DNA from 3 places in the Peribacillus sp. YIM B13482 genome. Region 1 is predicted to be linked to each of the others. Evidence: riboswitches for the same ligand, from Rfam matches in the RefSeq annotation. Region 1 holds a riboswitch; each other region holds the start of a gene.
The links. A riboswitch is a leader RNA that binds a small molecule or an ion and turns the genes downstream of it on or off. The one in region 1 is predicted to bind preQ1.
Positions count from the first base shown of each region.

Region 2: linked by a shared signal. The riboswitch ahead of queC (7-cyano-7-deazaguanine synthase QueC) and the one ahead of queF (preQ(1) synthase) in region 1 are both predicted to bind preQ1.
Region 3: linked by a shared signal. The riboswitch ahead of ACFX4L_RS15330 (QueT transporter family protein) and the one ahead of queF (preQ(1) synthase) in region 1 are both predicted to bind preQ1.

Region 1 is NZ_JBHZPF010000011.1:48,682-57,087, forward strand. Features, by position in the region: gene qoxA (cytochrome aa3 quinol oxidase subunit II) at 1-603, shown strand, start outside; gene qoxB (cytochrome aa3 quinol oxidase subunit I) at 677-2,623, shown strand; gene qoxC (cytochrome aa3 quinol oxidase subunit III) at 2,623-3,219, shown strand; gene qoxD (cytochrome aa3 quinol oxidase subunit IV) at 3,221-3,505, shown strand; gene ACFX4L_RS08135 (YfmQ family protein) at 3,982-4,431, shown strand; gene ACFX4L_RS08140 (BA3454 family stress response protein) at 4,707-4,841, opposite strand; gene ACFX4L_RS08145 (DMT family transporter) at 5,142-5,999, opposite strand; PreQ1 riboswitch class I at 6,128-6,173, shown strand; gene queF (preQ(1) synthase) at 6,280-6,780, shown strand; gene ACFX4L_RS08155 (aspartate kinase) at 6,984-8,330, shown strand.
Region 2 is NZ_JBHZPF010000014.1:5,021-13,426, reverse strand. Features, by position in the region: gene ACFX4L_RS09390 (CapA family protein) at 1-613, opposite strand, end outside; gene pgsC (poly-gamma-glutamate biosynthesis protein PgsC) at 624-1,073, opposite strand; gene pgsB (poly-gamma-glutamate synthase PgsB) at 1,089-2,270, opposite strand; gene ACFX4L_RS09375 (hypothetical protein) at 3,063-3,275, opposite strand; gene ACFX4L_RS09370 (methyl-accepting chemotaxis protein) at 3,769-5,448, opposite strand; PreQ1 riboswitch class I at 5,634-5,676, shown strand; gene queC (7-cyano-7-deazaguanine synthase QueC) at 5,732-6,397, shown strand; gene queD (6-carboxytetrahydropterin synthase QueD) at 6,397-6,867, shown strand; gene queE (7-carboxy-7-deazaguanine synthase QueE) at 6,860-7,588, shown strand; gene ACFX4L_RS09350 (DUF4260 domain-containing protein) at 7,651-7,998, opposite strand; gene ACFX4L_RS09345 (TetR/AcrR family transcriptional regulator) at 8,052-8,406, opposite strand, start outside.
Region 3 is NZ_JBHZPF010000031.1:593-8,998, reverse strand. Features, by position in the region: gene ACFX4L_RS15350 (YcnI family copper-binding membrane protein) at 1-208, opposite strand, end outside; gene ACFX4L_RS15345 (copper resistance CopC/CopD family protein) at 227-1,855, opposite strand; gene ACFX4L_RS15340 (PAS domain S-box protein) at 2,468-4,093, opposite strand; gene ACFX4L_RS15335 (TVP38/TMEM64 family protein) at 4,209-4,865, opposite strand; gene ACFX4L_RS15330 (QueT transporter family protein) at 4,987-5,472, opposite strand; PreQ1 riboswitch class I at 5,479-5,523, opposite strand; gene ACFX4L_RS15325 (YbaK/EbsC family protein) at 5,683-6,204, shown strand; gene ACFX4L_RS15320 (hypothetical protein) at 6,418-7,230, shown strand; gene ACFX4L_RS15315 (DUF3892 domain-containing protein) at 7,315-7,611, opposite strand; gene adhP (alcohol dehydrogenase AdhP) at 7,886-8,406, shown strand, end outside.

The DNA.
Region 1 (8,406 bases):
GTCGAGGCAACACCTAAAGGATACGAAAAGCAGAAACCATTAGTTATCTACGCTGCATCTTCTAACTGGAAGTGGCACTTTAGTTATCCGGAAGAAAATATCGAAACAGTTAACTATCTGTTTTTACCGACTAACCGACCAATTGAATTTAAACTTTATTCATACGGACCAATTGCTAGTTTCTGGATTCCGCAACTTGGAGGACAAAAATATGCGATGTCTGATATGGTTACCACGTTGCACTTAGCAGCTGAAGTACCAGGGGAGTATATGGGTCGAAATTCAAACTTCAGTGGTTCAGGTTTTGCTCAGCAAACGTTCAACGTAAATGTATTGCCTAAAAAAGAATATGATAAATGGGTAAAAGAAATTAAAGCAACTGCTAAACCGATTACTGAGGATAAATTCAATAAATTACTAAAACCTGGTCATGTGGGACAATCCACGTATACTGGAACTCACTTAAAGTTTTCTCCAGCTCCAGAAGGTGAAAATTCAGGTCATCACCACGGATCATCTGATACTGAAAAAAAATCAGATGAATCTACCAAAGATTCACACGAGGAACATTCAGAACACAGCAACATGAACATGGATCATTAAGGGTTTAACTCACATTCTACTAAACAATTAGTTTTACGATAAGGAATATTTTCCTGAAAGGAGTCACAAAAGTATGGATTACTTTGATCGATTTGCCGTACCTCATCCAAGTCCTGCGATTTATGCATCCATGGTTGCCATTGGCCTAACTATGATTGCGCTTGTTGCCGGAATTACCTATTTTAAAAAATGGGGTTACTTATGGCGTGAGTGGTTAACAACGGTTGACCATAAACGTATTGGTATCATGTACATCTTGTCAGCACTACTTATGCTCTTCCGTGGTGGCGCAGATGCTCTATTGATGCGTGCCCAAACGGCTATTCCAAATAACGGCTTGTTGGATGGACAGCATTATAATGAAATTTTTACAACACACGGGGTTGTCATGATCCTGTTTATGGCGATGCCATTTATCATTGGGTTAATGAACATTGTTACACCATTACAAATAGGGGCACGTGACGTAGCATTCCCACGTCTAAACGCAGTAAGCTTCTGGTTATTCTTTATGGGGGCAATGCTATTTAACATCTCTTTCGTAGTCGGTGGTTCTCCTGATGCAGGCTGGACATCTTACTTCCCGCTGGCAAGTAACGATTTCAGTGAATCAGTAGGTTCGAACTATTACGCGATTGCAATTCAAATAGCTGGTATCGGTACATTACTGACTGGTATCAACTTTATCGTAACCATCTTGAAAATGAGAGCACCTGGCATGAACTTAATGAAAATGCCAATGTTCACATGGTCTATCTTGATCACAAACTTTATTATCGTTTTCGCTTTCCCTGTATTGACAGTGGCACTTGCGTTAATGACAATGGATCGACTATTCGGAACTCAGTTCTTTACGATGGCTAATGGCGGTAGCGATATGCTTTGGGCAAACTTGTTCTGGGTTTGGGGACATCCTGAAGTTTATATAGTTATTCTTCCGGCTTTCGGTATTTACAGTGAAATCATTTCGACTTTTGCACGTCGTAACCTGTACGGGTATAATTCGATGGTTATCTCTATGGTAGCTATTTCTACACTATCCTTCGTTGTATGGGCTCACCATTTTTATACAATGGGTCACGGTGCAATGGTTAACGGTATCTTCTCGGTTACCACAATGGCAATTGCTGTTCCGACCGGTGTTAAGATTTTCAACTGGTTGTTCACACTTTGGAAAGGTAAAATCGTTTTTACCGTCCCAATGTTATACTCTTTAGCTTTCATTCCGATTTTCACTCTCGGTGGGGTAACTGGGGTTATGCTTGCCATGGCAAGTGCTGACTACCAATACCATAATACAATGTTCTTAGTAGCTCACTTCCACTACGTTTTGATCCCTGGTACTGTATTTGCCGTACTTGCTGGTTTTACGTACTGGTGGCCAAAAATGTTTGGTTTCATGTTGAGCGAAAAGATAGGGAAATGGTCGTTCTGGTTCATTACAATCAGCTTTAATGTAACATTCTTCCCGATGTTCATAACTGGTTTAGATGGGCAAGCACGTCGTATGTATACGTACTCTGAATCAACGGGCTATGGTCCATTGAATTTGCTCTCTTTCGTTGGAGCAATTGGCATGGCAATAGGTTTTGCGCTTATTGTGTACAATATCTATTGGAGTACTCGTTATGCATCAAGAAATATTTCAAAAGATCCATGGGATGCACGTTCTCTAGAATGGGCTACACATACACCAATTCCAGAATACAATTTTGCAATTGTACCTACAGTTGATTCTACAGAAGCATTCTGGGATTCTAAGAAAAAGGGCTTTAAATTATTTGGTGGTAAAGTAGAAAAGATTCATATGCCAAATAACAGTGGCGTGCCGTTTATCTTGAGCTGTATCTTCTTCGTTTGGGGCTTTGCAATGGTATTCAGCATGTGGATCATTGCAATCATTGCCACACTTGGTATCTTTGCTTGTATGGCTCACCGTTCATTCGAAAAAGACCACGGACGTTATATCTCCGTTGAAGAGATTGAAGAAACTGAAAATAAATTGCGAGGTGCTAAGTAATGAAAATAGATAACTCGCTGCCACTAGAATATAGCACGGAAGAAAATCGCTTAAAGATTTTTGGATTTTGGATTTTCCTGGGGGCAGAAATAGCTCTTTTCGCTACACTGTTCGCCACTTATTTTGTATTAGTTCATGGTACTGGAAATGGTCCTACAGGGGACGAACTCTTTAAAGTACCAACCCTAATGCTTCAAACAATTTTTCTTTTAACCAGTAGTTTTACCATTGGTCTTGGAATCAATGCAATGAGACTTGGTAGACAGAAAGCAATGCTTGGTTTCTTTATTATCACCCTTATTCTTGGTTTAGGCTTTTTGGGAGTCGAAATCTATGAATTCGTGGAGTATGTACATGAAGGAGCAACCATTCAAACAAGTGGTTTCTTATCTAGTTTGTTTGCGTTACTAGGTACGCATGGAGCTCACGTTACACTTGGTTTATTCTGGGGAACTTTCATCATTCTGCAGATTAAAAAACGCGGTATGACTCCAGAAACTACAAACAAAGCTTTCATCTTTTCTCTTTACTGGCATTTCTTAGACGTTGTCTGGATTTTCATCTTCAGTTTCGTCTACCTGAAAGGAATGATGTAATATGAAAGAATTATTCCCACGGGGCCAAGTTATGGGATTTGCTTTTTCACTAGTCCTGACTTTGGTTGCACTATCAGTTATAGTGTATGATCTCTCACTTAAAATGGCTTTAATCATCCTACTTGTTACAGCCTTCATGCAAGCTGCACTTCAATTTGTTATGTTCATGCATGCAGGAGAGTCTGAAGATAAAGCATCGATTTACACAAACGTTTACTACGGATTGTTTGTTGCATTGGTTACAATTTTCGGTACAATGCTAACAATGATTTGGGGATATCAATAATCCATTCCTGCAAAACTGGGCGTCTTGATGACGCCCAGTTTTTTTGTATTCAAATTATGGTGAGCGTAAAATTACATACATTCAATTCACTGCATTATAGAAGTTTGTATTGATAAGAAAGAAGAGGGGTTAGGAGAGGCAAATACTGTGATGGAAAATAATTAAGTATCTCCTTAATTTATTGTGTATCCTGTATTATAATGGGGTACGGTGGACTTTTTGCATTTAGATATATTGAAAATGAGACTCAAATTCAAACGTGATATTGGATATATCTATAAAAAATAATTTTAGCGTAAACAAAAAGATCCATTTTTGAAATTAGATGATCAAGATGATTAAGTTAGTATAAAGTTTTTATATTCACCAATAGTTAAACGTTAATAGAACGGACACATTTCCTAAGAAAAGCTTTCCGCTCTTTTGATATAATAAGTGATATAGTAGTTAACTATGCCTTAGCGGAGATGATGAATATGACATTGCCGGTTTTGATTTTGACAATTATCATAAGTTTGATTAAATTATTAGTTACCTGTCTTCCAACAGATGCAGTGAATTGGATTCTCAGCAAATTTGAAATGCATTCAGAACTTAGTGATGCGAATGCCACCGTAACCTTTGACGGAAAACGGTTGGAAGGTGAAGAAAAAACTCAAGTTATTAATTATTTCAACAAAGCTAAATTTTTGAAAAAGAATCATATATTTCCGGGTAACGAACAATTATTTTTACATCCAGAGAACAGTGGGGCTCCATTAGTCATTGATACTAAAAAAGGCAAGAAGGATGTTAGGTTATTTTTGTACATTTACAACGACCACGTGGATGTAGTTAAACAGTACAAGAAGAAAGTAGTTGCGTATAGTCTGCTCTCCAATAGCCTTCAAGAACGTTCAATGCCATTAATAAGGGATGTAGTTTAAAAGGAACATAAACAAAGTCGCTCTTTTTTTCTGATTCAGATTGAGAGTTTAATGTTCACAAACTGACGCATTTAAATTGGTATCATATGAAAAAAGCTATTAAAAGTGGATTTAGGGGAAAATCGTTATCGAGGAGTTCTTTGAATAGAACAAAATTCATTAGAATACTATAAATGAAATACAATAAATCTGGATTTAAATGCGAAAAGTAATTTTGATGATTATGTCTAAAAGGGTAATAAAAAAAGCAGGTATCTAAAGCGATGCCTGCTTTTTTAAGCTTTCCATTGTTTTTCCACTTGATTAAGGGCTTGTTGTAATATTTCTTCTTGATTAGTACCTGGTTTAGTAAGGACGTTAGTTTGATAAGATTTTCCTTGGAAATCAACTGTTACTGTAACTTTTACCATTATACATCTTTCCTTTCTTGGTTCAGTAATGAGGTGGTTGTACCTACTTCTTTTATACCCGTAGGGGAAGACTTTTCAAACATTGCGAAGTAGCAAAGTGTGGAGAACTAATATTCAAAATTATCTGATATTTAGAAGGGGATGTCAACACTTTTTTTTGACAGACTCCATTTCCTGATTTATTTTTATGTGTACAAGGCTTGTGTATTGGGGTCAGACCATACCCTTTTTTGCGGCTATATAAAGACGACCTGGCTTGTGTGCGTATAACAGCCAGGTTGTTTTTGTAAAATTAACTATTCATATTTTAGTTAAGATAATTCCGATTAATGCTGCAAGTACGCCGGCAATTTGATAGGATTTAAGTTTTTCTTTGAATAAATAACAACCAGCGAATACGACAACTAAACAGTTCAGGCTGACGACAGGGAAGATGATGCTGGCGATTCCAGTATTTAATGCAAAGAAATAACATCCATAGGCTATGATGCTTAATAATCCTACGAGTGATCCAATTTTCACTTCCATTAACTTAATCTTCTCATTCTTGATGGCTAATGCCGAAATGAGATAAAGTGTTCCGCCACCATACATTGATACTAGGATATCAAGGGAGTTTAAATGAAGACGGGTTGATGTCGTCATTAAGATACCTAGCACACCAAATGAGAAAATCGCAAATAATGTGTGCATCATCCAAGGTAAATATTGATGATTGCCCTTAGCATTAGGTGTATACTGAATGACAAGGGTAGCGAGCAGCATGCAGACAATTCCGCTCCACTGCAGCGAAGAAATATGCTCATGAAAAATTAATGCAGCACAGAGGATGGGAAATATTGCATTTGCTGCGATCAGTGGTGATGTCAAACTTGCCGGCCCTTTTTCAAAGGCGCTTGCCATCTGGATATTACCGTTAGCGTTCAGTACACCAATGGCTCCACCAAGCAAGATGGATAGCCAGTTAGTAGTCAAACCATCTACAAATCCGCTATATAAAAGTGCCATGATGAAGGCGGTAAAATAAAAGAAAAATTGGATATGTACCTTTGAGTAACCCTTTCCGCTACTCCATTTAAAAATGCTGTTATTGATTCCGAAACATAAACTGGTGATAAGAGCCGCAAAAATCCACATTGCTTTAATCTCTTCCTTCATGTAGGATAAACTTCTTCTACATTTTAAGCCGAATACGTGTAGGAATCAAACTAAAATAAAAAGTAGATTGACAGATTAAATATTTTTTTCTATATTTACTATGACAATTTTAAAATATTTCCCGATAAACGGGAGAGGTTCATAGCTTCACCCTCTTAAAAAAACTATGGCTTTGATTTTTTTTGCGAATCAACCATATCTTTGAGGAGATATGGTTTTTGTTATATAGAGGCCCATTTTATGAATCTCCCCTGACAAACGTGGATGAGGAGGACTTTTTATGTCTGGAAGAAAAGAAGAAGAATTAAAAAAAGATATCACACTGCTTGGGAATCAAGGGACAAAATATACATTTGACTATGCGCCTGAAATTCTGGAATCATTCGATAACAAGCATCCGAACCGGGATTATTTCGTCAAATTCAATTGCCCGGAATTCACTAGCTTATGTCCAATAACGGGCCAGCCGGACTTTGCGACCATTTACATCAGCTATATTCCAAGTGTGAAGATGGTGGAAAGCAAGTCATTGAAACTTTATTTATTCAGCTTCCGTAATCATGGTGATTTCCATGAAGACTGCATGAACATCATCATGAATGATTTAATCGAGTTAATGGATCCCAAATATATTGAAGTCTGGGGCAAGTTTACACCTAGGGGCGGAATTTCCATCGATCCTTACACAAATTATGGTAAACCAGGTACGAAGTATGAGGAAATGGCGGATTACCGCTTGATGAATCATGACTTATACCCGGAAACGGTGGATAATCGCTAATGATTAGAAAAAGACAACTGGCTTATGCCGTTGTCTTTTTTTGGGTTTTTGTTATTCTCATTCAGTAAACTCACTATTTTGTATTTTTTAAAAACACAAATGTCCTCCTGAAACGGAATTACCACTTGATTGTTTCGTGAAAAAACGTAATAATAGGAAGAGTTAATTTTGACAGAATATTTTCAAAAATAGGGGATGTCGTGATGAAAGTTGCAAAGTTTGGCGGAAGTTCACTTGCGTCAGGAGAACAGTTGAAAAAGGTATTCGAAATTGTAGTTGCTGATCCAGAGAGGAAGATTGTTGTCGTTTCGGCTCCAGGGAAACGCAATTCAAATGATATAAAGGTGACGGATCTATTGATTGAGGCTGCGGAACAGCAGCTGCGCGGGGATAACGGAGAGCATTTGATAGAAGATGTGGTATCCCGCTATGCGAGCATTGCTGAAGAGCTGGATATATCCGAGGAGGTCATCACTGGGATTCATGGAAATCTAAAAGCACTGTTGCATGGAGACCAATCTAACCCGAAGCGCTATTTGGATGCTTTAATGGCCAGTGGCGAGGATAATAATGCGAAGCTGGTTGCAGGTTATTTTCAAAGCCGTGGTGTAGAGGCTCAGTATATAAATCCAAAGAAGGCTGGCTTGATCGTAACGGATGAAGATGGATTTACCCAGGTGATGCCAGAATCGTATGATCGGTTATATGCTCTACGTGATGAGCCAGGAATCGTAGTATTCCCAGGGTTCTTCGGATACACGTTAGATGGTGAGGTTTTAACATTCTCAAGAAGCGGTTCCGATATTACGGGTTCGATTCTTGCGAATGGGGTCAAAGCCGATTTGTATGAGAACTTTACGGACGTGGATGCCGTTTATGCGGTGAATCCAAATGTGGTTTCCAATCCGAAGGGAATCAGGGAATTAACCTATCGTGAAATGCGGGAGCTTTCTTATGCCGGTTTCTCGGTATTTCATGATGAGGCGTTGATTCCTGCATTCCGTGCGGGAATACCAGTCCATATACAAAATACAAACAATCCGGCTGCACAAGGGACCCGCATTGTAAGTTCACGGGATAATACGAATGGGCCGGTTATTGGGATTGCAAGTGATAAAGGATTTTGCAGTATTTACATTAGCAAATATTTGATGAACCGGGAAGTTGGTTTTGGTCGGAAACTGCTGCATATCCTTGAAGATTACGGAGTTTCGTATGAGCATATTCCATCAGGCATCGATGATGTGACACTTATTCTAAGGCAGGACCAGATGGAGGGTGAAACCGAGAAGAAAATCATTTCACGAATCAAGAAAGAGCTACATGCCGATGAGGTGAATGTGGAGCATGATCTTGCTTTGATCATGATTGTAGGTGAAGGAATGCGTCATAATGTCGGTACAACGGCAAGGGCGTCAAAAGCGCTGGCCGAAGCAAAGGTGAACATTGAAATGATCAACCAAGGCTCTTCGGAAGTAAGCATGATGTTCGGTGTGAAAGGGCACAGTGAAGAGACGGCCATTCAGGCCTTATATCACGAATTTTTTTGAGTAAGAGCGTTTAGGGACCTCCTTGAAAAGGGAGGTTTTTTTGGATATGAATTGTCCCCGCCAATAATAAGTTGAA
Region 2 (8,406 bases), on a different contig from region 1:
AAACATCTGTAAAGCCAAGTGTTGCGACACGGACGCCATTAACATCCGCATAGTTGATGCTATTTTTAGCTTCGGTGGTGTTCGATCCAACACCGACATAGTTCATATCCGCAGTTTTGAATTCATCAATCGTGTCAAGCAGTCCTCGTTCTTCGAAGTCCATCATATGGTTATTGGCCAAATTCATCACAGAGAAGCCAGCATCTTTAACGGCTTTCACACCACTATTGTTGGAGTTTAACCTGATGGCCGTGTCTGCTTCCTTGTAGTTGGATGCCTCTTCTTTTAAAACAGGATGTTCATAATTCCCACTGACATAGTCTGAATCGGCAAAATAGGGTTTCATATAACGGAAGAGGTAATCATACCCGTGCTTATCCGTCACTTCTTGAACATAACGTCCCATCATCACATCACCGACCATTGTCATCGTCAATGGTTGATCAGTTTTTGAAGCAGGTGTTTTCACTTCTTCAGCCCGTCCCATCCAAGTGGTAATGACTAAAGCGATTAGTAATATAGGTAGTATAATTCCAGTGTATTTAAGATTCTGTTTCTTCGTACGTTTAATAAAGATAAGTGTTTTTTCTTTTGCATTTAAAGTCCGTTTCATTTTTTGCACCTCAGAATAGGTAGTACACGTTCATTAAACCGAAAGTTAAGCCGGATAATAAAAGCGTGCTGCCAAGTGTCAATGGCATTCCTTGTCTTTGAATGGTATTCGCTATCAATCCGGGTACGATTATACCGATTCCCCGAAACTCGAATATTTCAAATGGCATGACGGGGTAGACCATGTCCAATAGGAGTTTCAGGCAAATCCCGGTCACCATCATGGCTGCGAATTTTCTTCTTCCATATAAAATCACCCATCTTGAAAGGCCGTGAGTGACGATTAAATAAGTTACTACACTAATGACCAAGATGACCAGCATGATTTCCCATTGATCAAATACTAATGCCAAATAACCTGGCACAATAAGTCCTGCGGGTACGACACCCGTTTTTTCTGAAAATATAAGGCTAAGCGTTACTCCCAGTACTAGTGCTACATATAAATCCGATCCAAACATTAAGGTTCCTCCTACTTAACTTGCTTTCTGCTTTGTTTTAGATTTCATGAATGCTTCAATTAATGGTTCCGCTGCGCCGTGAATATTCCCGACACCGTAGACGATGCGATTTTTCATCAATGGGCGGAGACGGGCCACGATTTCTTCAGTTGACCAGTTTTCCAAATCCCAATATTCTTTTGTATCCAAATTACCTTGCTCGAATACCTTTGTTATTGGTGATGTAGTTTCACCAATGGCAATGACGATTTCAGATTTAATGTAAGGCAATACATCTCTTGCAAACTGCTCTGTACGGTCCACACGGTCAGCACGGCAGTTCATGATGACGATAGGAGGTTCTGTGCTGTATCCGAACGTTTTGACACGATCCCAGATGTTCAGCGTCGATGCCGCGTCGTTTGCAGCAAAGCCATTGACAAAGAAAGTTGGCTTGACTGGATCTCCAAATCTAGTGATCCGCATGGCCCCTGGATCTGGATGCGCATTTAACATACCGCGAAAAGCTGTTTTTTCATCAATGCCTAAAGCTTCTGCAACAGCCAAAGCCAGTGATGCGTTATCCGGAAATACCATATAATCGAATTCGCGCAAGAAGTCTTCAGAGATTCTTGAATTATCTGCAACGATCACTTTTGAGTTGCGTTCTTTGGCAATTTTCTTGAAGAAGTCCAAATATTCACTTTCAATGGTAATCAAGTGACCATTATAAGGGATTGTAGCTGTAAAGGCTTCTGCAACCTCATCCATTGTCGGTCCCATGACATCCATATGGTCTTCTAATACATTCACGATGACCCCAATGTTTGCTTGGATCATTTTATTTTGGAAGATTAATTGATAGTCAGGCTGTACGGCCATACATTCACAAACAAGTGCTTCCGTTCCTAAATCTGCTACTTCTTTAACTACACGCCGTTGTTCTCCAATGTTCGGTCCCTCTGGGCGGCGTTTAATCGGTTTTTCTTTGTCGGTAAACCAGTAGATCATTCTAGCTGATGTTCCGGTTGTTTTACCTACTGTTTTGTACTTAGCTTCCTGGATCACACCTGTTATTAGACGTGTTACAGTCGATTTGCCTCGAATACCGTTTACATTCACACGTACCGGAATGGAATCGAGACGCTTCTGATGGCGTCTTTGTTCGAAGATGCCATAGCCAAGTAAAAAGATCGCACAAATAAATATTGGTGCCATTTTTTAACCTCTCTTTTTTTAAATATTTGATTTACTGAATACACACTACATGATTTTAAACTTAATAGGCAAGAGCCAATTATTCTATCGTAATATAACTGTAGTCAGCTTTTTGCAAAAAATGTATATAGGAGTGTAATAGTATCTAATGGAATAAAATGTTTTATGAGTCCAAAGATATGGCTGAAAGTCGAGTAAAACCTTGATTTATTTACACTAAAATATGGAAAGTTTAATATATGGCCATTATGAATACAATTAAAATAGTTTTATAGGCATTTGAACCCGATTCTTAATGGCTGTATTTGTATAATAAATTGTTATTAAAAGTGAGGTTTATTACAATTTATTGATTGTTTATACCCATTAATTTGACCTAAACGTTACAATATTTACGTATTTGTCATTCAATGTAAGATAGTGCATCTATAGACACATGTAGTCGGACTTTTTTGAATATGGCCAAAGATGAGTAAAAGAACACATCTCTTTTTTTGTAAGTTTTGGGTTTTTTTCTAGAAAAATACCCGTGGGCCTATATTGTGACTTTTACCTAAAACATGAAATAAACTAAGGTTAATCCAATTTATTTAAAAAATACCTAGTTACTTCTATTAATATAGTGTTAATAGAAAAAAGAAAAATAAAAAAAGCTCAGAAGTATATCTGAGCTTTCGGCTTTTATATTTTAAAAGAATGATATGGGTAATGAATCTCCGTTTATCATGGAGAATGTGACGTTTGTAGGGTATAAACTACAACATAAGTAGCTTATTTTTTGAAGGAATCAGGTTAACTGGATTTTTTTCTGTCAGAAATTTCAATGTTGGGGCCTTTTTTACCGCCTTCAATCACATAAAGTCTAGGAGCTAATCTCCTCCTACCTTGATTTTCAGAATTCATCTTCATATAATTTTCGTATTCTTTGCGAAAGAATTTGTTGTTTTTCCGATCTAGTGCTTTTCTTTCGTTAAAATCTGCTATGAATTTGAAAAAACGTTTCATATGAATTCCTCCTTTTGGGGTTAAAAGGTCTTGGTTTAATAGTAACACATTATTGGTGAAATTTAACCTTTTTTTACAATTTTGGAGTGAAATTTATGCTTTTTGTGTGAAAAAAGTTGTGAATTGTTTGGTTTGCAAGAAAGCGTGCAATGAGCCTTACTGAGTATAAGGGCCCGTGCATTGGGTTGAAATGAAATGCTGGATCAAGTGAGTTCTTGTACTGGTGATTTCCAGTAAGTGTGGGTATTGGAAGTGAGAAGTATTTCAGTAAGAATATTCCTAATAAATTCATTATACACTAAATATTCTGAAAACAAAAGAAAATATTCACTTCCAACCCTTTTGATAGATTTTTCTTTTCATGATGATTAACTTTTCATGATTATTAATGCGTATAGTCTTTTATACCCCAAATACACGAAAACGAAACAATCACCATGAAGGGGAGAAAAAGAAAATTTCCCGCGTTCAAGTGACGGGAAATTTTCTAGTATCATAATTGGAATTTCTTGACCTGTTCGGTTAGCAGTTCAGCGGAAGATGCGAGTTCACATGCATGATTCGTGACTTCATCCATCGAAGAGCTGGATTGTTGAGCGGAGGCAGAAACTTGTTCGATTCCTGCCGCGGACTCTGCAGTAACGGCTGCGATATCTTCGATGGCCTGATTGATTTCTTTACTATTTTTGGAGATATAGTTCAATTCAGCTGTAATATGCTGTATTTTCATTCCCATATTCCCGACAGAGTGATTGATTGTTTCAAAGGTTTGGCCGGTGAGCGTAATCTGTTTCGTGCCTTCATCCACCTGTGTATAACCATCTTCCAGGGAGTGGACGACCGTTTTTGAATCTGTTTGAATAGCGGTGACAATATCGGTGATATCCCCAACGGATTGTGTGACCCCTTCAGCGAGTTTCCGCACTTTAGCTGCGACGACGGCGAAGCCCTTGCCATGTTCACCAGCGCGTGCAGCTTCTATGGCTGCATTCAGCGCCAATAGGTTGGTTTGATTGGATATATCTTTGATGACCTGCACAAGCTGTGAGATTTCCTGTGATTGAGAATCGAGCCTTTTCACTTGCCCGACGGCATTTTTGACAATTCCGTCAATCATTTGCATTTGTTGGACCGAACTGCGCATTAAAGTGGTGCCCTCCTTGGTCAAGGATAGGATCTCGGTCGGACTTTGAGATACCTCCATTCCTTCAAGATGGGCCTGCTCGATCTTGCCGGTGAAATCATCCATCATGCGGACCATTTCAGCTGCCCGGTTGGCTTGTGAGTCCGAGCCTTCCGAAAGTTCGTACATGGTAGTCGCAATCTGTTTGCTGCCCTGTTGCACTTCATTTGCTGATTGAGTCAGATCCTCGCTTTGGTTGGAAACGGATTCGGATACAACCAGCATTTTTTCAATCGTATCACGAAGGTTTTTCTGCATTTGGTTGGCGGATACCGTTAATTCACCCATTTCATCATTTGACTTTTGCTCCAGGGGCTCATGATTCAGTTTTCCGTCAGCAACCATTTTCATCCTGTCCCTGACTTTAAGGAGGGGGGTGGTAATGAGGTTTGCAGTCACAAGTGCAAGCACAAGGCCGATAAGGACTGCCGCAATGGATATGATGATACTTGTAGTCTTAACCGATTTCCCGCTTGCGATGACGGTTTCACCTGAAGAGACAATCGTTTTTTCGCGTTCGGAAGCCAGCTCTCTAAACCCATCCATCAATTCATTGCTTATTGGTGCAACTTCATCCTTTAGTATTTCTATAGCACGTTCTTCATTTCCTTGATCATATTGTGTAAATACGCGGTCTATAATAATCGTTCTCCAATCCACGCTTTTCTCAATCAATTCCTTCGTTTTTTCAGAATCACTTAAGGCTAAAAGATCCTCCTGAATGACTTTGCTTTCTTCGGTATATTTTAAGAACTTCTCTTTATTACTTTCGTCGCCAAATAGAATATAGCCTCTTGCGAGTGCGCTTCTTTGTGCAACATTATTGAGTAGTTGTTCTTCATCAATTAGAATCGGCAATTTTTGGCTAATAATATCTTTGGAATGTACAAGTGACTTATTGCTGCTATAAATATTAAATGCTCCTAAGATGATACACAAAGATATGATGAGTGAAAATGCTGCCAATATCTTTCCTTTAATACTTTTCAAATTAATGAACCCCTTTATCGATATTTTATTCACTCTTTTTTATCGGATAAATAATGGGTTATTTAAGCAGATGAGAAGATAACCAAGTTTTCCGTTAGGTGTGATTTTCCATAATCCAAACATCTTGATTTCTTCTCGTTTTCAAGTTACTATTGACTTGGAAAAATATAATATTCCGCATTATGGCGGAAGAGGTTCTAGCTACCCTCTCAAAAAAACTAAGGAGAAACAGTGCTCTTTTCTTAGGGTGCTGTTTTTTTCCGTAAAAAGGAGTTTTATAGAAATGAAGAAGAAAGAAAAGGCAGTGGTTGTGTTTAGCGGAGGTCAGGACAGTACGACGTGCCTGTTCTGGGCGATGGAGAGATATGAGGAAGTGGAAGCGGTGACGTTTGATTATAATCAGCGGCACAGCTTGGAAATCGAATGCGCTCAAGAGATTGCCAAGGAATTGGGCGTGAACCATCATATCCTTGATATGTCGCTGCTGAACCAACTGGCACCGAATGCTTTGACGAGAAGTGACATTGCAGTGGAGGACGGGGAAGACGGGGAATTGCCGTCGACGTTCGTACCAGGGCGGAATTTACTGTTCCTATCGTTTGCCGGAGTGTTGGCCAGTCAGATTGGCGCTAAACATATTGTCACCGGTGTCTGTGAAACGGATTTCAGCGGATATCCGGACTGCCGGGATGTATTCATTAAATCGTTGAATGTGACCTTGAACTTGTCGATGGACCAGTCATTCGTGATTGATACGCCGCTTATGTGGCTTAATAAAGAGGAAACATGGGAGCTTGCCGATCAGCTTGGCGCGTTCGACTTTGTCCGCGAAAAGACCCTGACTTGCTATAACGGAATCATATCAGACGGCTGTGGAGATTGTCCGGCATGTAAGTTGCGGAAAAAAGGATTGGATGACTATGTAAGCAGACGGAAGGTGCTTTCGTGATGTACGGTTTTACTATAGTAGATAAACTCCAAAAAATAGATCAAGATATTCAGCGCAGCCAATTGAAATATACAACTAAAAGGGTCATGGTCAGTAAGGAATTTACCTTTGACGCAGCACACCATCTACATGACTATGAAGGAAAATGCAAGAACTTGCATGGCCATACGTATAAGGTCATTTTCGGATTGAGCGGGTACACGGATTCACGCGGTTTGATGATAGATTTCGGGGACATCAAGGATATATGGAAAAATGAAATTGAAATCCACCTTGATCATCGTTATTTGAATGAAACCTTGCCGCTCATGAACACTACGGCTGAAAATATGGTTGTCTGGATTTATGAAAAAATGGCCGAAGCCCTTTCATTAAAGGAATATGAGGGTGCTAGGGTCGAATTCGTTCGACTATACGAAACGCCGACAAGCTATGCCGAAGCCAGACGGGAGTGGATGGAAAGTGAGTAAACTCCCGGTTATGGAAATCTTCGGACCGACCATCCAAGGTGAGGGAATGGTCATTGGCCAAAAAACCATGTTCGTTCGGACGGCTGGCTGCGATTATTCATGTGCCTGGTGTGATTCCGCATTTACTTGGGATGGCACCGGTAAGGAAGATACCGTCCAAATGACTGCCGAGGAAATATGGGATGAGCTGAAGCGGATTGGGGGTGCCGGTTTTTCCTTCGTGACGATATCAGGCGGAAACCCGGCACTGCTGAAAAACTTAAACAGCCTGGTAGCGATCCTACATGAAAATAAAATGAAAATAGGTGTCGAAACACAAGGGAGCAGATGGCAGGATTGGTTTCTCGATATTGATGAATTGACTATTTCTCCTAAGCCGCCGAGTTCAAAAATGAACACGGACTTTACGGTGCTCGACCAAATCATATCGAACCTTGCCAATCGAAACCCTGAAAACCATGTCTCATTGAAGGTAGTCGTCTTTAACGAAGAGGATTATCAATATGCTAAAAATGTACATGGCCGCTACCCCGATATTCCTTTTTATCTGCAGGTCGGCAATGACGACAGCAGTACGGCGGATGATCGTCAATTGATCAGCGGGCTTTTGAGAAAATACGAGGAGCTAATTGATAAAGTGATAGCCGATGATGAATTGAATGATGTGAAAGTGCTGCCACAGCTTCATACTTATATATGGGGCAACAAGCGAGGCGTGTAAAGATCAGAGACAGAAGGCGGTGTGATGCGTAATCACACTGCCTTTTACATATGGAAAGCTACCTATACCTTTTGAAGGTGTGTAGCTTTGAAGGATGATGTGTATTTAAGGCCATACCCAAATAACCGATCCATTCCAATATGTGCGGTCCAAATTGACCCGATCATCATAAGCGCATCAGACTTTAGAAAAATGGCTAGCAAAATCATGAAAATGGACAGGGTATAAGTGTGAAATAGGTTATAAACCTTTGCTCCAACTCGATCATCAATTAGATAGGCCAACATGGAAACATCAGGCGATAAAATAAATAAAAGGAAAATCCACCAGCTGAATTCATATAACGAATAGATGTAAATCATCGCTAAAAGGACCATGAGTCCTTCGATATGAAGGAATTTCTTTACCATTTTCCAACCTCCCAAAATTTAATTAACCATTGGTCAATAATTTTAGTGAAAAATCAAACAATGTTCTTGATGATATTTTTCACGTGAAAATAAGCTAAACCTTTTACATCTGGATAGGATAGTTCAGAATTGATATAAAAAGTTATGAATCCGTGAAGGGAAAGGAAAATGGACCATATGGATGCAGGATTCAGTTTGTTGTCGGTTAATTCTGTCAAGGATTGGATTAGCTTTTCATAGGTTTTATTAGAATCGAATTGAAGTAACTGCTGAATTTCTTTTTCCTTGGATAAAAACATGATGGAATAATGATTCTGTTGTGTTAAACCAAACTCAATGAAGCATAATAAAATCTTTTCGATTTTTTGAGAAGGGTCATTTTCCGACATGGTGATATCATCGATTAAA
Region 3 (8,406 bases), on a different contig from region 1:
GATAGCTTTCAAAAGTAACCCCTTCAGGTACTTTTAAAGTCACCTTTGTGGTGGCAGTCTCTTTTTCAACGGGCACTTTGAGTGTATAAGTTTCCCACGCCTCAGGTGCAGATGAGGTTGGCTTGACCGTAACGTGTGCATACGCAGAACTAGAGAAAATGAATAATGCAGCAAATGTGGAAATAAGAAGCTTTGAAATGTTTTTCATTTGTATTTATCCCTCCTGTTATGAATTCCCTATGAAAATTGTAAAATCAGCATTGATTGAATCCAGGCTATCAGTTAATCCGTGAATATGGATATTCCACTTTCCTGGCATGGTTAATATAGACTTTGATGCAAATGTACCTGTGCTTTTTTCCTTCATTTGCAGCTTTATCTCACCGCCTGGGGTATCTACGGGCTGCATAGTGATTGTAAGCTGTTCTATTTCAGCTATCGGCTTGCCTCCATTGGATAGATCTACTTGAATCAGGTTATCCCCGACTTTATTCGGAGTCACCATTAATGTGACCTCATTATTTTCGTCAGTCAGTAACGTTTTCTCTATTGGACCGGGAGAAGACATGGCAGTTTGGACATTTGTCAATAGAGCCGCAACAATGAGTACGACGATTCCTAAACCAAACTCCATTCCCACACTATAACCAAGTTTTTTAACCCGCTTTTTCCCCCTGAAATAATGAAAGGCCCCTAAAACGATCATGACTAACATGAGACCAATTTTCGCAAGTAACAATTGTCCATATGTTGTATTTATCAATGAATGGATAGTCGGTACATGCTGTAAACTGCTATAGATCCCGCTAATGATCAGTATGATTACAAACAGAAACGACCATCTGGAAAACCTTTGAATGATTGACCAGTAAAAGGTTTTCTTATCGTCTGCCTGCCGATTAGCAAGTCCAGGCAAAATAACCAATAAGGCCAAAAGGCCGCCAAGCCATAAAGCCATGGACAATAAGTGGAGGAAATCCATCAAAACGGCCAGAACCTGATTAGGAACAGCTGCCGTATGTCCAGTTAAAGCCTTACAAACCATCAAGATTGCTATTATGATGAAAGAAAGGAAGGGTAGTGATTTAATCAGTGTGTTCTCGAGCATGAAATAAATAACTAAAAACAGAAGGAGCAACAATAGAATTTCTATGATCCAGATGGTACCGAAGCTTGTAGCATTCAATACTTCTTTTATAAAAGTCCCATTAAACGCATCCGCCCAACCTACACCAGCGTCAATCGTCACTTTTAAAGGCAGACTGCAGAAGATGGAAAATGCTAGACCTGCATATGAAAGCCAAAGGTATAGACGAGCCCTGCTGCTGGCTTCAAAAAGACGAGAACCCTTCATTAAAGATAATTGGAAAAAAAGGATTCCGGTAAGGGCCGCGAAGCATATGTATTGAAGACTTTGCAGGAAAACGGTGATGGAATCCGGAAAACCTGCGTTCACTTTGGAAATTTCTTGATTTGGTAGGACCGTTGAATCTCCAAATTGAAAGGGGATTGTCCCTTCAATGGGATGGCCATCGCTGGAAACCACTCTCCATTTTATGTAGTAAATCCCCTCATCAATAGTGCCTTTCCACTTAGCTTCCAGTACTTTTTCACTTTGTTCCGAGATTGCACTATCTTGAATTTGAATTTTGTCCCCATCTTGGCTGAATACCTCAAGCGAATGGAAAGCTGGTTGTATATTCTCACTGAATTGAATGCTGATCTTTTCAGGAAGAGTATCCATCACTTCATTCGGGCTAGGATTAGAGCTTATTACTGTAGCATGACCAGAAGCCATTGCCGGGTATAAAAGCAAACTGAATAGGCTGACTACCAGCCATAAATAATTCTTCATCTTGGTGTGCCATCATCCTTTCATCAGATTATGTAAGCTTATTATAAAAGGAAAATGTGAAAAAACAGTGAAAATAAATTAGTTATCTAAAGGCAGTTTGAGAGGTTCACTAAAAAAGTGATAACAATAAGGTTAGATTTGCCTAGCTTCCACCATTATAGCCAATAAAACATCGGATGGGAAATATTGGTGGTAATTCCCCTGCGTAAAAATCAAAAGGCCTGTGGCGCAAACCCGATTAAGAAGTAATTTTTCAAGGATAAAGCAAAGACGGCTATTTCAGTTACAGTTTCAAAGGATCGGGAGCGACGTAGTCCTTGTTTTTCTGAAAGGATATGGATGTGGAAAAGGATAAGGAAGAGACCGTGGATGATGTCAAAAAAAAGAGGCGGTAATTGAGGCAACGCAAATGGGTACAGCTGGCAAAACAGAGACCGTTACATCCAATAACGCAGGAGGGCAAAGGATACTTAAAGGGGAACCAACCTGATGAGGCTGTGTCATTCTTGAGGGAAATCAAGGATTTCTTTACCTCCCTATTTTAATTTTATCAAGTATGGTTCCGAAACCTGCAAAAAAGGACAAGATAAAGGCTTGTCCTCCGATTTATACTTATATGGGCAAAATGATTTGGACCTCGGTTCCATGGTTTAGTTCGCTGTTAAAACGGACCTTCCCCCGGTGCGCTTCAATGATTCGGCAGCTGACTGTCAATCCTAACCCTGTTCCTTTTTCTTTAGAAGAATAGAAAGGTTCACCAAGATGCTTTAACCGTTTTTTTTCTATTCCGCTTCCATTATCTTTGATGGTAATGGAAAGGTTATTGTCCATGCGCTCGAAATCAATCAAAATGTGATCGGCGGATGCCTCCATTGAATTCTTGAGCATGTTTATGAATACTTGTTTTAATTGGTTTGCCTCACATAACAGAAGCGGTATTTCGTTTTTAACAGATATTGATATTTGGGTGGGGTACGAGTCCGCCTCTGGTTTCAACAATGTTTTGACATCATTCATCAGTTCGATGATTTGATGTTTGCTGAATGGAAGTTCCTGTGGTTTTGCCAGAACGAGTAACTCGCTTACAATTAGATTGATCCGGTCCAATTCACTTAACATAATCGTGTAGTATTGTTCATAGGGATGGTCGCTCTTTTTAAGCAGCTGGACGAAGCCCTTTAAAGAAGTCAACGGGTTTCGTACTTCGTGGGCTACACTTGCGGCTAGCTCGCCAACTATCGACAATTTTTCGGTTCTTCTCAAGCGTGCTTCGGTTTCTCGAATTTGAGTGACCTCTTTAGCATAAGTGATGATCCCGACCAAATCTTCGCCAACCATCATCGGGACAAACGTACATGAAAGTAAGATGGACTTCCCGTACTTCGTTATGAATTCTATATCTTTCCCTTTTTTGATCCCCTTATGGTTTTCCATGACATATTGGCAAGATGTACGGATTAAATCCGCATCTTCTGCTGAAAATTTCAAATTAATGAATGAGGCACCATGTATTTCTTCTTTTTGAAAGCCTGTTACCGTTTCAAACCTTGGATTTACGGTCGTGATCAATCCGTTTAAATCAAGCATCAGCATCGGATAAGGATTGTGTTCAAACAATGATTTATAGCGTTGTTCACTATCGAATAATTGTTTCTCCGCGACAACCCTTTCAGAAATATCCCTGCCAATGACGACTAAGCCTTTTCGTGAACCATCCTCATTGAACAGAGGAACTTTGATTGTATCAAAGGTCTTGTGATTGCCGTCGGGAAGAGGGATGATTTCCTCACATCTTGTGATTTCCCCTTTTACCCACGTTTCTTCATCGGAACCTTCACAGTATATCAACGCCTCTTTATAAAATTCGGAGTATTCTGCGAGTTCTCTGTCTTTTTTTCCTTTATAGTCTACATGCTCCAATTGAAATAATTGCAGCCCGAAGGCATTGGATTCAAGCCATCGGCCATCACCATCCTTGAAGTTAACGAAATCCACCATTGAATTGATGAGGGTACGCCGACGTTGTTCCGCTTCTTTTAATTGTTTGAATTCTTCCCTTTTAGCTAAGTAAAGGTATAAGATCAAGCCTATAGATAAAAGGAAAAAAATGCCTTCCGCTCTTTGAAGTTGAATGAAGAACTCTTTGTTATGGATATTTGTAGTTAAAAAATAGTCGAACACGACTAGTGTAAGAATCCCGGATAGGATATAAATTGCTAAAATGGAGCGTTTGGACATGGAGATTCTCCCTGATTTTAAGACATTTCAAAGGTAAAATTACATACACATTTTAACAAACTATCGAAAAAAAATATATGCAGAATCCTAAATAAAAAAACAGGGGCCAATGCGGTCACCTGTTTTTTCTGAATAAGGATAGTTTCTTTTTCTTTTTTGCACGCTTATAGATAATGAAAAATAGTAAGAAAAGGAGTGCAAGTGCAGCTAGCGTATATTGGTTCATTTCAACGGATAGGAATCCATATGGGATTAGAGATAGGAAGAAAAAGTATATAAGGTTGCCTAGTGCCGTCGCAAATAAAAAATCCTTGAAAGTGACGGTGCTGACTCCAGCTGCCAAGTTAATTAAACTTGTTGGGATAAGCGGGAAAATCCTGCCGGTAAAAACGTACATGAAACCATGCTCTACAACAGTTTCTTGCCACTTTTTGCCCATCTTCTTTAAAAGAAGTTCCTGAAACCAGTTTCTTGCTGCATAAAAAATAAACCCTGACGCAACAACACTTGTAAACCAACTCCATAGGTAGCCATATATGAATCCGAATATCGTGACATTGATAGTCAGGAGCAATATTAAGGGGATGATTGTAAATGAATTTTGGACAAACATCAATACGAATGTCACAATAAATGTAAGCAATAAGTTTTCCATCAATATGCCAATAACTGAATCCAAGTCACTTTTCCAAATCAAAGTAAATAATTCTGCATTTAAAAAAATAAATAATACCATTACCAATAGACCGGTTAAAGTCAGGACTTTTTTCAAAGGGTCACCACCATTCTGACTAATAGTTTATCATTTTCAAGTTCATTGGTGAAAAAAGAGCTGTCGCATGATGCAGACAGCTCTGTTTACATTATAGTGGGTTAACGACGCGAAGATTCCTTTATAGCCACTTTTCAAACTGAATTCTTTTGTTCATTCCATAAATAATTGGCGCACCAATCAAGAGGACAACGAACTCACCAACAGCCGTGGTCATCCAACTTAACCAGAATGGTAAGCCAAAGGCAAGGTTCAGTTCAATTGCAATTAAGAACATTGTGAATGTGAAAAAGATAATCGTGGCGATCATTCGTCCTTTAATGCTTTTTATGGACCGAGATACAAAAATGACAAGCAATAAGGCGAGTACGGATTGCCCTACCCCGAAAATCAAATCAAATGGCACCATCGGCGAAAAAAGCAGATTAGATATGAAGACGCCGCCCACGATACCGTAGATATACTTTTTATTGAATACAATCAGATGATTCAACATTTCCGGTACACGAAATTGGAACATCTCAAAAGCAATTGGTTTAAACACCAATGAGACCGCCACATACAAGGGAGCCAATAACCCGTTTATCACGAGTGTACGAACATTCATTTTACTCTCTCCCTAGTTTTTTATCGTGGGATGGTTACGAACCACGTTAAGGCTTTTGCCCGAAGATTAATAGTATCTCATGTAAGCTTGTTTGGTCAATTTGTAAAGAATGGTTGTATTTATAAGGCAGGGGAAGTCCAAAAGGGTTTTGATTTATTGTAATGAAGGATGATATTATTTTTGTATGAACTTCAAAGGAGTGAAAATTATATGTGTATCGAGAGTGTCAAAAGCCATTTTAAACAATGGGACCGGGAAGGCGATGTAATGGAGTTCGAAACATCGAGTGCTACGGTGATTGAGGCAGCAGTTACCATCGGCGTTATCCCAGCACGGATCGCTAAGACTCTTTCCTTTAGGGGGGAAGGTGAACATGCTATTTTGGTTGTAGCGGCAGGGGACGCAAAAGTGGATAATAAGAAATTTCGTCAGGTGTTCGGATTCAAAGCACGAATGTTATCACCTGAGGAAGTGCTCGAACAAACGGGCCATGCCATCGGAGGAGTTTGCCCATTTGGACTTGCAAACGATCTAGATGTTTTTCTTGATGTATCAATGAAGCGCTTTGAGTCATTGTTCCCGGCATGCGGCAGTACGAACTCTGCAATAGAACTTACACTCGCAGAATTATTTGAATATTCAGGAGCAAAGGGTTGGGTGGATGTTTGTAAGGCTTGGGAAGGAGAGGGGAATGAGGAAACGGCGGTAGGCAATGCTGTTGATGGCATTTGATTTATGGTGCCAAAAAGATCCAGATGAATGGGATTGAGTCCACTTAGTGGACTTTATTTATTGATGACATGGACATTTTATTATTCAGTTAGCGGTTAAAGCCTTATAAACTTGTTCGAATGCGATTGCTCCAAAACTTTGAAGAGGCAATCGCTCTTAAAGCGGTTCGTGATTGGTAAAACGTGCAGAAAGTTCATAAGCGGAGGATGAAAGATGTTAATTGGAAGCCATGGAAAAAGCAATAGCAGCTATCTTAGTCTTAAAACTCTTTATGAAGAAAATATTACGGTAAAGAGCATAGCCCAGGAGCTTGAGTTTTGCCATAAAAACGATCTGGCGCTGGATATCCAGAAAGCTCTGGAAAAAAAGAATTTTGATATATTGGCAGTGCAAGATCAAGGAGAAATCATCGGATATATAGATAGGGAAGAACTAGGTGAAGGGAGCGTTTCGGAATATTTAAGAAATTTTTCACCAAGGGAAATGGTTTCGGATTCAACCCCTTTGATCCAGCTTCTCCATATTTTTAAGAATAAAACAAGGGTGTTCGTATTGGAGAATAATTCAATTAAAAAGTTGATCACCCATGCCGACCTTCAAAAGCCTCCAATCAGGATGCTCATATTCGGATATATTACCTTATTGGAAATGAGGATGAGCGATATCATCATGGATAGATTTGGCGATGGCACCTGGCATCCAATGATCAGCGAAGACCGTTTAGAAAAAGCAACCGAATTATATAGGAGGAGAATCGATAAAAATGAAGATATCAATTTAATAGAGTGCCTGCAAATCAGTGATAAATTCGACATCATACATAAGGATAAACAACTGAGGTGTTTCTTCCAAATCCCTTCAAAAAGTAAAGGGAAAAAGGATGCAAATGCCATCCGGAAATTACGTGATAAGATTTCCCATGCTAATGAACTGGGTCTGGACATGTCGTGGATGGAAATCATTGAGGTTGTCGAGTCCTGTGGCCAACTGCTCGAAATCTCTGAATCCTATCAGTATGAAAAATAAGGATCCGGCTATTAGCTGGTTCTTTTTTATCGTTTAGATCCAGACAGAAAAAAACTGCCCATATCAGGCAGTTTCCCCGTAAACTCAAAACTCCGGTAGTTGATCCAGGTTATTTTCTTTTATCCCATCGGGCTCACTCCGCAATATGTCACGGCCATATTTATGAAAGACGTCAACATTGGCCAGGTTGCCTGCTTTGGCTTCCGAAAGGGCAGTGGGGTAGTCGAGCTCGCGGCCGGAGTCCGTCTTGATGGCGATAATATTGTCCTCTTCATTTTTCCTTACGGCGATGATTTCTTCTTTTCCAGCTGAATCAAGTTGGTTTGCTTGCGGTGTTCCTTGCTGTTTATAGGATTCATAGGCTTTTTCAAATTGGTCCATGTTTTAGACACCTCCTATTTATAGGGTGAGCTATTTGGTCTGCAATATACAAACCGGATTTCGTCCGACTTGAGCCGTTAATTCGTCCAGAAGTGCCGACTTTTCGGCACTTTTTTTTAGTGAATGCTGTTGTCTTGGCCTTTTGAAGTGGCATGGCACTTGCATCTTGTATGTGTGGTAGTAAAAAAATATCCACTTAATTAAGGGAGGAATATGAATCATGAATGTAAAACAAGGGGAAAGCACTTTCAATGCAAAACAACAGATTAGGACAATGAAGGCAGCAGTCGTCAATGAATTTAACCAAGAACTTGAGATTAAAGAAGTACCCATCCCAGACTTGGTTTATGGTGAGATATTAGTGAAAATTAAAGCATGTGGCGTGTGTCATACCGATTTACATGCGGTACATGGCGATTGGCCAGTTAAACCTAAACTTCCGCTTATCCCTGGACATGAGGGTGTAGGCATTATAGAAAAGGTGGCAGAAGGCGTAACTTCCTTGAAAGTAGGTGACCGTGTTGGGATCCCATGGCTTTACTCGGCCTGTGGCGATTGTGAGTATTGTCTGACTGGAAGGGAGACGCTTTGCTTGGATCAACTGAATGCAGGCTATTCCGTGGACGGGGGATATGCGGAATACTGTAAAGCACCTGCCAAGTATGTGGTGAAGGTTCCTGAAGGGCTAGACTTTGCGGAAGTTTCACCGATTTTCTGTGCGGGTGTAACGACTTATAAAGCACTTAAAGTATCAGAAGCGAAACCTGGTGATTGGGTAGCGATCTATGGAATTGG